DNA from 4 places in the Paenibacillus yonginensis genome. Region 4 is predicted to be linked to each of the others. Evidence: predicted binding sites of a transcription regulator. Region 4 holds the regulator's gene; each other region holds the start of a gene.
What was found. The regulator Rex, encoded in region 4, represses fermentation and respiration genes when NADH is low (regulators of the CRP and FNR family bind a similar motif). The targets are predictions, from matches to a motif close to TTGTGAAATATTTCACAA.
Positions count from the first base shown of each region.

Region 1 (3,212 bases), 150 kb from region 4:
ATGCTGTCGACACGATCGTCGTTGTTGCCGTAGCAAGGGAAGTCGCCTTCGATTTCAAAGTCGACTGCGATGCCGTTTTCGTTTCGGATCGGTTTAACTTTAGCATATTTGATAGCGCTCAAGGAATCGGCTACAACCGACAGACCGGCGATGCCGCAAGCCATGGTGCGGAGGATGTCGCGATCATGCAGCGCCATTTCGATCCGTTCGTAAGCGTATTTGTCATGCATGTAGTGGATCACGTTCAGCGTGTTCACATACAGTTTGGACAGCCATTCCATCATTGGAATTAACCGTTTCATCACTTCGTCGTAGTCCAGATATTCGGAAGTGATGGCTGGGAATTCCGGTGCGATCTGCGTGCCGTATCTTTCATCTTTACCGCCGTTGATGGCGTACAGCAAAGCTTTGGCCAGGTTGGCGCGTGCACCGAAGAATTGCATTTGTTTGCCGATGCGCATAGCGGATACGCAGCAGGCGATACCGTAATCATCGCCGTAGATCGGACGCATCAGATCGTCATTTTCGTATTGGATCGAGCTGGTTTCGATGGAAACCTTAGCGCAATATTTTTTAAATGCATCAGGCAGTTTGTCGGACCAGAGAACGGTCAGGTTTGGCTCCGGTGCAGGTCCCAGGTTGTACAGGGTATGCAGGAAGCGGAAGCTGTTCTTGGTGACTTTGGTTGTTCCGTTTACAGACATGCCGCCGATGGATTCCGTTACCCAGGTAGGGTCGCCGCTGTAAAGCTCGTTATATTCAGGCGTTCTGAGGAACTTCACGATCCGCAGCTTCATGACGAAATGGTCAACCAGTTCCTGAGCTTGTTCTTCTGTCAGCGTGCCTTCGGCAAGGTCACGTTCGATATAAGTGTCAAGGAACGAGGATACACGGCCAAGAGACATTGCCGCGCCGTCCTGCTCTTTAACGGCTGCCAAATAACCGAAATACAGCCATTGGAAAGCTTCTTTAGCATTGTTGGCCGGTCTGGAGATGTCAAAGCCGTACATTTCGCCGAGCTGTTTCAATTCGCCCAAAGCGCGGATTTGTTCGGACAGCTCTTCACGGAGACGAATCACGTCGACGTCCATAACATCTACTTCCATATCTTTCAGTTCTTCTTGTTTCTGTTTGATCAGGAAGTCTACCCCGTACAAAGCTACGCGGCGGTAGTCGCCGATAATGCGGCCGCGGCCGTAAGCGTCAGGCAAACCGGTGATGATACCAGTATGACGGGCATTTCTCATTTCTGCCGTATAAGCATCAAATACCCCTTGGTTATGAGTTTTGCGAACGTTCGTGTACAGATCTACGATTTCTGGCGGAAGGTCAAAGCCGTAAGCTTTACAAGCCGTAATGACCATCCGGATGCCGCCATTAGGGCGAATCGTACGTTGGAACGGAGCAGAGCCCTGCACACCTACGATTTGCTCTTTGTCTTTATCCAGAAATCCGGGAGCATGGGAAGTGATCGTCGAAGGCGTGTTAACGTCTACGTCCAGCACACCGCCTGCTTCTCTTTCTTTCTTGGACAGGTCGGACACGATTTCCCACAAAGCTTTGGTATTAGCCGTTGCGCCCTGCAGGAAGGATTCGTTTCCTTCATAAGGTTTGATGTTGGTATCGATGAAATTGGCCGTATTGACCTCTCTCATCCATTTGCCCGGTTTAAAGCCTCTCCAGGCATTCTGCGTTGCTGCTGTTTCTTTTTCAATCACCGACATTTGTAATCCCTCCATTTATATAGTTTGGAGTACGAAGGCTTGAAGGTTATCCTCCGCCTCGAGATCCCTAAAATTTGTGATAGATTTCACAATTCAGAATCTGATGAGGCCAGTTCAAGGTTATCTTCAGCTGCCCCATCACTTTCGCTTCGGGATCTTTTATGGTTTCATCATAGCTTATCCCCGGTAAAAGGGATGTGACAAACATCACAATTGCGGTGATGTTTGTCACTTTTTTCACAAAGTTATGGAGTTCAGATCCCTGTCTTATCCCTTATTTCATCCATTTACTCTTCGAAACGTCCGTAGAAGGCGTCTCTGTATACCTCGGCAAGCTCGGTGACCAGCGGCAGCTTAGGATTGGCGGTTGTGCATTGATCCTCGAAGGCGCGGTCTGCAAGATAATCTACATTCGATTCAAAATCTTTTGGATCAAATCCGAGCGCCTGGAACGACTCCGGAATGCCCAGCTTTTTGTTCAGGTCGCGGATCGCGTTGATCAGGCTCTTCACGCCTTCTTCTGTGGTGCGTGCGGGCAGTCCCAGGATGCGGGCGATTTCGGCATAACGCTGGTCGGCTACGAAGTTAGTGTACTTAGGCCAAGCCGCAAATTTCGTAGGTTTCTTCGCGTTATAGCGGATGACGTGCGGCAGCAGGATCGCGTTGGTACGTCCGTGAGCGGTATGATATTGACCGCCCCATTTATGCGCCAAGCTGTGGTTGATGCCCAGGAACGCATTCGCAAAAGCCATACCGGCCAGAGTCGAAGCGTTGTGCATTTTCTCGCGGGCGAGTTTGTCGCCGGTCAAAGCCGATTTCTCGAGATATTGGAACACCAGCTGAATCGCTTTAATCGCCAGGCCGTCCGTATAATCGTTTGCCATAACGGATACATAAGCTTCGATACCATGAGTCAGCACGTCCATGCCGGTATCGGCAACGGCTACTTTAGGCAGGCTGTAGACGAATTCAGGGTCGATGATCGCAACGTCCGGCGTCAGCTCGTAATCGGCCAAAGGATATTTGGTGTTGCCGACTTCTTTATTAGTAATAACTGCAAACGGCGTAACTTCGGAACCTGTACCGGATGTTGTCGGGATCGCTACGAATTTTGCTTTTTGACCCAAGCTAGGGTATTTGTAGGTCCGTTTGCGGATATCCATGAATTTCTGTTTCAGGTTGTGGAAATCGGTGTCCGGATATTCATAGAACAGCCACATGCCTTTGGCGGCATCCATCGGCGAACCGCCGCCTAGAGCGATGATGCAGTCCGGCTGGAATTTCGCCATCATTTCAGTACCGCGGGCAACGGTCGTAGTCGATGGATCCGGTTCAACGTCGGAGAACACTTCGATCGCTACAGGCGTTTGGCGCTGACGGAGGTAATGCTCCAATCTTTCCACATATCCCAGCTTCACCATCATCGGGTCGGTAACGATCATGACACGGTTAATGTCCGGCATTTTGGCCAGGTACTGGGTTGCGCCT
Region 1 is NZ_CP014167.1:2,254,303-2,257,514, forward strand. Features, by position in the region: gene pflB (formate C-acetyltransferase) at 1-1,724, opposite strand, end outside; gene adhE (bifunctional acetaldehyde-CoA/alcohol dehydrogenase) at 2,012-3,212, opposite strand, start outside.
Region 1: a site for Rex is predicted at 1,799-1,816, ahead of pflB (formate C-acetyltransferase). Genes of this name have one in related genera too.

Region 2 (3,212 bases), 550 kb from region 4:
GCACGATTCCCTTCCTTTATTGATAAGCCTGAGGAACGGGATCGGATTCTTTGGAGCTACATTGATACACGCGACGCCGCCGTTGCCTGCAGGCTGGCAATTGAAACGGATGGCCTTGGCGCCGTTGCCTTAAACATTGCGTCGGATGATTCCAGCATGAATGTTCGCAGCCGCGAACTGATGTCTGCCCGTTATCCCGGCGTAACCGATATTCGGGCACCGCTTGAGGGTTATGAAACCCTGCTCAGCAATGAACAAGCGAAAAAGCTGCTTGGCTGGCAGCCGACGCACAAGTGGCGCGAAGAGGTTGGGATACAGAGATCGGTATAAAGAAAAGGTAAAATTGAGAAAAGGTAGAATACCATCGGGTTCTTTAATGTGAACGGCGCCCGGTTATCCGTCTTAGACATTGTCCATTTCACTTCGAACCTCTATACTAGGAGCAATACATAGTGAGGGGCTGAGTTGTCTTGGAGATTAAAAAGGATGATTTGACCGGCGCGGCCGTCATTGCGCTGCTGGAGGAGCATTTACAGGATATGTTTGCTACTTCTCCGCCGGAAAGCGTACATGCGCTTGATCTTGAAGGCTTGAGAAAGCCGGAAATGACCTTCTGGACAGCTTGGGAGGGGAACGAACTGCTCGGCTGCGGGGCGTTAAAGGAATTGGATGCCGGGCATGGTGAAATCAAGTCGATGAGGACTTCTTCCGGCCACAAGCGCAAGGGCGTAGCGGAAGCGATGCTGAACCACATTCTTCAGGCGGCCCGCGAAAGAGGCTACAAACGGCTCAGTCTGGAGACCGGTTCCATGGCTTTTTTTTGAACCGGCGCGCAAGCTATATGAGAAGCTGGGATTTGGTTACTGCGAACCGTTCGCCCATTATACTGACGATCCGAACAGCGCATTTATGACCAAGGAAATTTAATTTAGAGTGTTGCAAGCCGAATAAGAGTGAGGGAGCATACCTGACGTAAGCCAGGATGCTCCTTTTTTGTCTTTCTGGCCCGCTTAACTAGGACTGAATTAATGTCACGTATAACACGGATTTCGAATGTTCTCTACTCCGGTAAGAGAATTCCTCTTCTCCCGATACCCGAATGGCCTGTCCATGAGCGATCTCGACGCCTTGCCCGTCTGCGTATACCGTCCCGGCTCCTTCCAGCAGCGTGGCGTAAAGACAAGCTCCCGGATGTTTATGAACGGGCAGCTGCTGCCCCGGGTCGAAAGTCAGTACAAACACCACACGTCCCGGTTCTTGAAACAGGATCTTTTTGGTGAACGGGCTGTTTGGGTAGGGATGAGGATGGGGCCCGGCCGAAAAATGTTGGATATCCATAGGTTTTACACTCCTTTGCTTATTCCTGTGCTTATATCGTACGTTCCTGCCGCACTTCAAATTGTGATTATGATCACAAAGTTGGCAGTTTGGCGATGGTAATTTGGAAGCAAGCCAAGCCAACCTTTTTAGACAAGGGTTGGAAATCAGGAGGGGAACGTCCATGAGCGAGTTGATTAACAACCGGGAACATTACAAAGAAGCCAATGCCGAACGGCTGGCCGCCCTAAAAGAGATCATCAAAGAATTGCATAACGGAACCAGTGTGGAAGAGGTTCAAGACCGTTTTCACCAAGCTGCAGGGGACATTTCGGTCGCTGAAATTTCAGCCTTGGAACAATCTCTGATGGAGGAAGAGGGCATCCCGGTAGAAGAGGTGCAGCGGCTGTGCAGCGTTCATGCGGCCGTATTTAAAGGTTCTATTCAGGAAGTCCATAGATCCGCTAAACCGGAGGAACAGCCGGGTCACCCTGTCCATGTGTTCAAGATGGAAAATCAGGAAATCGACCGGCTTGTCCGCTTTACGATTTCACTGCATGCCGGGCGGTTCCGGGAAGACGATAACGAGCAAAACCGCCTCAAGCTGCTCGCTGACCTCGGACTGCTTTACGATGTGGATAAGCATTACAGCCGTAAAGAGAATCTGCTGTTTCCTTTTCTTGAGAAGTACGGCATTCATGGACCAACCCAAGTGATGTGGGGAGTAGATGACGGAATTCGTCTGGGCATCAAGGAGCTGAAAGCCAAGCTGACAGACTATAACGGAGATCGTGAAGGCTTGCTTGGGCTGCTGGACCGGGTGATGAACGAAGTGACCGACATGATCTTTAAGGAGGAACATATTTTACTGCCGATGGCTCTTGAGAAATTAACGGAAGATGAGTGGGTTCAAATCGCTGCCGAAACCGAAGAAATCGGGTACTGCCTTATTTCACCGGAGCAGCGGTGGATTCCGGAACGTGCCCCGGAACCCTTTGAGGCAGGGGAGCAGGAACAACCAGGGGCAGCGTCTGAAAAGTCTCCGGAAGAACAGCTGGAAGAACGTTCGAGAGAACATTCGTCAGGACACTCGGTGAAACACGCGACAGAACGCTTGGAAAAAAGCTCGGATGCAGGGGCCATTTCCCAAGGCCTGATACGCATGGCTACAGGGGTGCTGTCCTTAACCCAGCTTGAGACGATGCTTAACCATTTGCCGGTGGATTTAACCTTTATTGACGATCAGGACGTTGTCCGTTATTTCTCGCACGGCAAGGAACGTATCTTTGCCCGGACCAAAGCGGTCATTGGCCGTACCGTACAGAACTGTCATCCGCCTCAAAGCGTGCATATTGTGAACAAACTGCTGGAAGACTTCAAATCCGGCGCCAAAGACGTGGAGGATTTCTGGATTCCGTTCAAGGATAAATTTGTATACATTCGTTATTTCGCCGTTAGAGATGAAGCGGGCAAATATCTGGGAACGCTCGAATTCACCCAAAATATCCACCCGATCCGGGAGTTGGAAGGACAGAAACGAATTCTTTCTTGATTTGATTAAAGAGGCAGATCTCAATGCCGGCCACCGCGAGTGCCGGAGCATCGTTGATGCCATCGCCAAGCAAGGCGGCCGTGGTTCGCCCGATTAACGGCCGCCTTGGCGCGTTTGAATTTTAAGCAGCCGGTTTATGGTTTCTCTCCTTAAGCCGATCAGCTGCCCGATTTCACTTTGGGTCAGAATATCGGTGAGGGAAGCCGGCTGAATAAACGTGTGAAGCCAGGACTGCAGCTGAGCCAGCTTATCGGCCGGCGATATTTCGGTCAGCTGGTCGATTCGCTGCTGCATCATGCGCAGTTTGTCCTGGAGCTGGAGAGCAATGGTGCGGTAACGCTCC
Region 2 is NZ_CP014167.1:1,551,462-1,554,673, forward strand. Features, by position in the region: gene AWM70_RS07105 (NAD-dependent epimerase/dehydratase family protein) at 1-330, shown strand, start outside; partial or broken gene AWM70_RS07110 (GNAT family N-acetyltransferase) at 471-927, shown strand; gene AWM70_RS07115 (cupin domain-containing protein) at 1,015-1,338, opposite strand; gene AWM70_RS07120 (DUF438 domain-containing protein) at 1,502-2,869, shown strand; gene AWM70_RS07125 (Crp/Fnr family transcriptional regulator) at 2,963-3,212, opposite strand, start outside.
Region 2: a site for Rex is predicted at 1,400-1,417, ahead of AWM70_RS07120 (DUF438 domain-containing protein). Genes of this name have one in related genera too.

Region 3 (3,212 bases), 170 kb from region 4:
GATTTATCATGAGAAGTCAGCAGACGCCATAGTACCGCGAACAGTCGACGGTTCGAGGGAAGGGCTGAACCTTAGGAGGTGAAGTCAATGAAAGTTACCGAAACAGGAGCCAAGGGCAGCCAACTTCTAACGGAAGACTCTTTGCAAAAGAATAGTGCGGAACACGAAGGATATGCGGGAGTGCACAGTCCTGCGAGGATAACCGAAACCGACGACACCAACGCAACCGAGTCGAAGGACCGGTTGCTTGAGAAAATCGTTAGCAGGGACAACTTGAACGAAGCATTCAAGAGAGTCAAAGCGAACAAGGGATCGCACGGAATCGACGGGATGGGAGTAGATGAACTTCTACAATATCTCAGAGACAACGGCGAGACCATCAAGCAACTGATCTTGGGCGGCAAGTACCGCCCGAATCCCGTTCGAAGGGTAGAGATTCCCAAAGAGAACGGAAAGAAGAGAAACCTTGGCATCCCAACAGTGGTTGACCGAGTCATCCAGCAGGCAATCGCCCAAGTGCTTACGCCAATTTATGAGAGGCAGTTTTCAGACAACAGCTACGGATTCCGACCCAAACGGAGCGCACACCACGCGATGAAACGAAGCCAACAATACGTGCAAGAGGGATATCGTTACGTGGTGGATATGGACTTGGAGAAATACTTTGACACCGTCAACCAAAGCAAGCTTATCGAGGTGCTTTCAAGAACGATCAAAGACGGACGAGTGATCTCGCTCATCCATAAGTATCTCCGGGCGGGAGTCGTCGTGAAGCATAAGTTTGAGGACACGGAAATCGGCGTACCGCAGGGAGGGAACCTAAGTCCGATTCTCAGCAATATCATGCTGAATGAATTGGACAAGGAACTGGAAGCAAGAGGACATCGATTCGTGCGATACGCAGACGATATGCTCATATTCTGCCGGAGCAGGAGGAGTGCGGAGCGTACCCTGACGAAAATTCTCCCTTACATCGAGAAGAAGTTGTTTCTCAAGGTAAACCGGGAGAAAACGATTGTGGACGATGCGACAAAAGTTAAATTTCTTGGCTTCTCATTCTACCAGAGCAAAGGGGAAACGCGGGTCAGAATCCATCCCAAATCCGTATCCAAGATGAAAGCTAAAGTGAAAGAGCTAACGTCGAGAAGCAACGGAATGGGCAACACCGACCGGGCGCTGAAGCTTAGGCGTTACATCATGGGATGGGTAAATTATTTCAAGCTTGCTGACATGAAACAACTACTCCAAACCACTGATAAATGGATGAGAAGGCGTATCCGAATGGTCTTCTGGAAGCAATGGAAACGAGTGAGGACGAAACTCGAAAGGCTTATATCGCTCGGAATTCATGAACAGAAGGCGTGGGAATACGCAAACACAAGAAAGGGCTATTGGAGAATCTCCAATAGCCCAATCCTCTCGAAGTCCCTCGGTAACAATAGGCTGAAGAACCTCGGATTCCTTTTCTTTTCTGATTATTATCGACAAGTTACTGCGCATTCCTAATGGAACCGCCGTATACCGAACGGTACGTACGGTGGTGTGGGAGGTCGGCTGCCCAATTAATGGGTAGCCTCCTACCCGATTCAGGGAAAACCCTATTTATTTTGCGTAAATAAGAGATATCCCTATAGCAAGTTCCCCTCAAATTCAGGCATTTCCCTAATAGGTCGGCTTACAAGGGTGTGATACATTTAAAACAAACAAGTGAATGAAATCACAAACTTGGAGGGAGTCTCATGACGAGGGAAAAGCTGCTGCTGATCGGGAACGGGATGGCGGGCGTAAGAACGATTGAGGAAATCCTGGACCGGGACGCTGAACGTTATGATATTACAATCATCGGGGAAGAAAACTATACCAATTATAATAGAATCATGCTTTCCAACGTGCTGCAGAACAAAAATACGATAGAAGAGATTATCACCAATCCGGCAAGCTGGTATGAGGAACACCGGATCGAGCTGGTTCACCACGATCCGGCGGTAAGCCTGGACGCTGAGTCCCGGAAGGTGCGCACCCAAAGCGGCATAGAAATCAGCTTCGATAAATGTATTTTGGCGACGGGTTCACGATCGTTTATTTTGCCTGTAGAAGGTTCAAACCTCGAAGGCGTGTTGGGGTTCCGGACCATTGACGATACGCTGAATATGCTCAAGACGGCCAAAAGCTACCGGAAAGCTGCGGTCATTGGCGGAGGGCTTTTGGGTTTGGAGGCAGCCAAAGGACTGGTTGATCAGGGCATGGACGTTACGGTTGTTCATTTGGAGAAATGGCTGATGGAAACCCAATTGAACGAAATGGCCGGCAAGCTGCTGAAGGCCGATTTGGAGCAGCAGGGCCTCAAGTTCCTTATGGAGAAAAAAACGAGCCGGATTCTCGGCGACACCCGCGTCACGGGACTTGAATTCAGCGACGGCTCCATATTGGAAGCCGATATGGTCATCATGACCGTCGGCATACGCCCGGAAACGGCTCTGGCCCGTCAGGCAGGTTTAGCCGTAAACCGCGGGATTGTTGTTAACGATTGGATGGAGACATCCGCTTCGGGCATTTATGCGGTTGGCGAATGCGCCGAACACCAAGGCAAGGTATATGGACTGGTGGCCCCGCTGTTTGAGCAGGGCAAAGTGCTGGCCGACGTTCTAACCGGGTGTGAAACCGCCCCTTATGGCGGCAGCACAACCTATACGTCGCTTAAAGTTTCGGGCTGCGACCTTTTTTCGGCAGGAGAAATCAAGGAAGCTGACGGCGTAAAAAGCATAGAAGCTTATGACGGTCTGGCTAACAGCTACAAAAAGCTGTTCATCAAAGACAACCGGGTGGTCGGCATCGTTCTTTACGGAGACATCTCCGAGGAGAACCGTTACTTTAAACTGCTGAAGCAGAAGCAGGATATTTCGGCATTCACTTCGGTTTCCGTGCTGCCTGCGGGTGGCGGATGCTGCGGGGGAGCCGCTGCGGACGATGTGACCCAGTGGGCCGATGATGAAACGGTATGCGGCTGTAACGGGGTAACCAAAGGCACGGTTTTGCAGGCGATCCGGGACAAGGATCTCAAGTCGGTAGCGGAAGTCACCAAAGCGACCAAAGCTGGCGGTTCGTGCGGAAAATGCAAAGGCATGATCGGAGACCTGCTGACCTATGTTTTGGGCGATAAAGTGGCCACCGCGCCGACAGGCATTTGCGGCTGCACGGACTTGTCGGGGGAC
Region 3 is NZ_CP014167.1:1,931,996-1,935,207, reverse strand. Features, by position in the region: gene ltrA (group II intron reverse transcriptase/maturase) at 88-1,506, shown strand; gene nirB (nitrite reductase large subunit NirB) at 1,740-3,212, shown strand, end outside.
Region 3: a site for Rex is predicted at 1,706-1,723, ahead of nirB (nitrite reductase large subunit NirB). Genes of this name have one in related genera too.

Region 4 (3,212 bases):
GCTTTGATTTTGGCCTGCATCGCTTTTTTGGTTGAAGCGCCCGTCACCTGTTCCGTATGCGGGGGCTGCCCATCCTGCAGCCAGACCATAATATGTTCTCCTGAAGCATTGTTGCCTTCGACTACCCAGCATACATCATCCCAAACCGATTTGGTGACTCCGATGGTCTTGACGAGACCGGCCTCCTGCTTGGCTCTCAGGATTGCCGCATCCTCCTGCGTCCATGTGTCCTGCATCACATAAACATAATAACGATACAGCCCAAACAGAATCGCCGCCAAAACCAAAATTGAAATCCAGATCCATTTCGTTTTTGTTCTCAAATCTGTTCTTCACTCCTCTCCCTGCTCCGCATCCCTTCAAACAATTCCATTAGCGGGCAAGGAGACCTTCAAATGCCTGCTGGGCTTCAAAGCGAATACGCTCCTCGTCCAGCGTAAGGCATTCTCCATGCTTGACCACCTGCCGCCCGTCAACCCAAACATGCTCTACATCTTTGGCTCCAGCAGCGTAGACCGTGTGCGAGATGAAATCCGTTTTCGGCAGGAAATGAGCCTGCTCGGTATTTAAAGCGATGAAATCGGCTTTCATCCCGGCCTCCAGCCGGCCGACGTCCTGCAGGAACAGCGATTTGGCGCCGTATTCCGTTCCCATCTTCAAGGCTTCCAGAGCCGGAACCGCCGTTGGATCACCGGAAACACCTTTATGGATCAAGGCAGCGAGTCGGATTTCCTCCAGCATGTCGAGATTGTTGTTGCTAGCCGGCCCATCCGTCCCCAAGGAAACGGTAACTCCCGCCTTGAGCAAATCCACCACGCGGGCTATGCCGCTGGCCAGCTTCAGGTTGCTTCCCGGATTGTGGGAAACGCCGACGCGGTGTTCCGCCAGAATAGCGATCTCCTCATCGGTCAGATGTACGGCATGAGCTACGAGAGACGGGCGGGAGAACAGGCCCAGCTTAAGCAAATGCTCTACTGGACGCGTGCCGTAATCCCGGACATTCTGCTCCACTTCAGCCCGTGTCTCAGACATATGCGTATGAAGCGGCAGATCCAGATCATGGGCAGCCTGAACGATTTTTTCAATATAATCCGGCGGACACGTGTAAGGAGCGTGGGGCGACATCATCGCCGTAATTCGGCCCTCTGCCGCACCATGCCACTGCTTGGCGAAGCTGACTGCGTCCTGGAGTTTGGCTGTCTGCACTTCGGGCGGACAAAGACCGATTACCCCGCGGGTCAGCACTGCCCGAATGCCGCTTTGCTCAGCGACCTTGCCGACCTGGTCCATATGATCGTACATGTCAAGGAAAGTGGTGGTGCCGCCCTTCAGCATTTCGAGCACGGACAGAGCGGTACCCTTATACACATCTTCGCCGGTGAATTTGGCTTCCATCGGCCACATTTTCTCCTGCAGCCAGACCTGAAGCGCCAGATCATCCCCGTAACCGCGAAGCAGCGACATGGCGGCATGGCCATGCGTATTGACCAGCCCCGGCAGGAACAGCAACCCGGAGCCGTCAAAGCTGTCTGTATCCTCAGTTCCTTCAGGCAAACTTTCGCCGATATATTGAATCCGGTTGTCCTCAACCAGCATGTATCCGTTAATTACAGGCTTCTCGGGGTTCATCACCGCGAAGGTCCCGTTTTTGATCAACCATTTACGACTCATTTGAATGTTCCTTTCCTTGGTCCAAATAATAAGCCAAACTTAACAGGTCGGTAGTAAAGTCCGCAGCATGGACCCGGACACCGGGCGGAACCTTCAGGATGACCGGCGCGAAATTCAGAATGGCCTGAATGCCTGCCTCCACAAGCTGATCCGCGACCCGCTGGGCCTCCCAATGAGGCACAGTGATAATGCCGATGCGGATTCCCAGCTTCTTAACGGTTTCGGGCAACTCCGCGATTGGCTGAACGGACAAATAATTGATCTGGGTACCGATTTTGGCTTCTGCGATATCAAAGACCGCTACAATCTTCATATTGTCTTTTAAATACATATTGTAATTGGAAAGCGCTTGACCGAGATTACCGGCACCTACGAGAGCTACGCTGATTTCCTGATCCAGATTCAGAATCTGACGAATCTTCTCGATCAGGTAAGCGACGTCATAGCCGATGCCCTTACGGCCGAAATCACCGAAATATGCCAGGTCCTTGCGGATTTGGGCCGGATTTAAATCCAGATTCTGCCCCAGCTCCTGAGAGGATACCGTCATGACATCCCGGTTGTGCAGCTCGTTTAAGTACCGCAGATAAACCGGCATACGCCGGACGACGGCATCCGATATTTTTTCCGATTTCATGTTATTCACCCTTTGCTGCGCCTGGATCGGCGCCATTTTCCGTAGGTTCCAGCCACTCCGTGATCCGGGGAACCATCTGGCTTAGCGGCATGTGCTCCATTTTAGGTCCCGGCAGCGAATACAGAAAATATTTCCCGTAATATGAGTCCAGAATACGAGTATCGTATACGATGACGATGCCTTTATCTCTAGAAGAGCGCACCAGCCGGCCAAAGCCTTGTTTGAAACGGATAACCGCCTGAGGAACGGACAGCTTTGTGAATGGATTTTTTTTCTGCTGCTGCAGCCGTTCGCTTTTGGCTTCTACCAGCGGATGGTTTGGCGGCTGGAAGGGCAGTCTGACAATGGCCAAACTGGTCAGCGCATCCCCCGGGATATCTACGCCTTCCCAAAAACTGCTTGTGCCCAGCAGTACCGAGGCGTCTTTGCTTTGGAAACGCCGGGTCAGCTTGGTTCGGCTGCCGCTGTCCATCCCCTGCCCAATTACCGTTATATTGTGGGCAGAAAGCTGCTCTTTAAGCGGCTCATAAACCTGCTTCAGCATTCGGTACGACGTGAACAGCACCAGCATCCTGCCGTTTGTCGCCACAGCCGATTCCGCCAGGGAATCGACAAGTGTGTTCACGAAATACGCGTCGCCGACACTGCCTTTCACGCTTGGAAAATCACGCGGGATAACGAGCAGCGCCTGATCTCTGTAATTGAACGGCGAAGGAAGAATGGCCGTCAGCAGACGGTCCTCTTCACTTGCCTCCTGCAGTCCGAGCTGATCAATCATATATTGGAAGGACTTATCAACCGTCAAAGTCGCAGAGGTCATGACTACGCTTTTTTTCTTGTCAAAGAAATAGGCTTTCAGCTGTTCGCTTACGTCAATGGGAACGGCATACATCTGCAAAGATTT
Region 4 is NZ_CP014167.1:2,103,727-2,106,938, forward strand. Features, by position in the region: gene AWM70_RS09625 (cell wall elongation regulator TseB-like domain-containing protein) at 1-323, opposite strand, end outside; gene AWM70_RS09630 (amidohydrolase) at 373-1,671, opposite strand; gene AWM70_RS09635 (redox-sensing transcriptional repressor Rex) at 1,661-2,308, opposite strand; gene dinG (ATP-dependent DNA helicase DinG) at 2,310-3,212, opposite strand, start outside.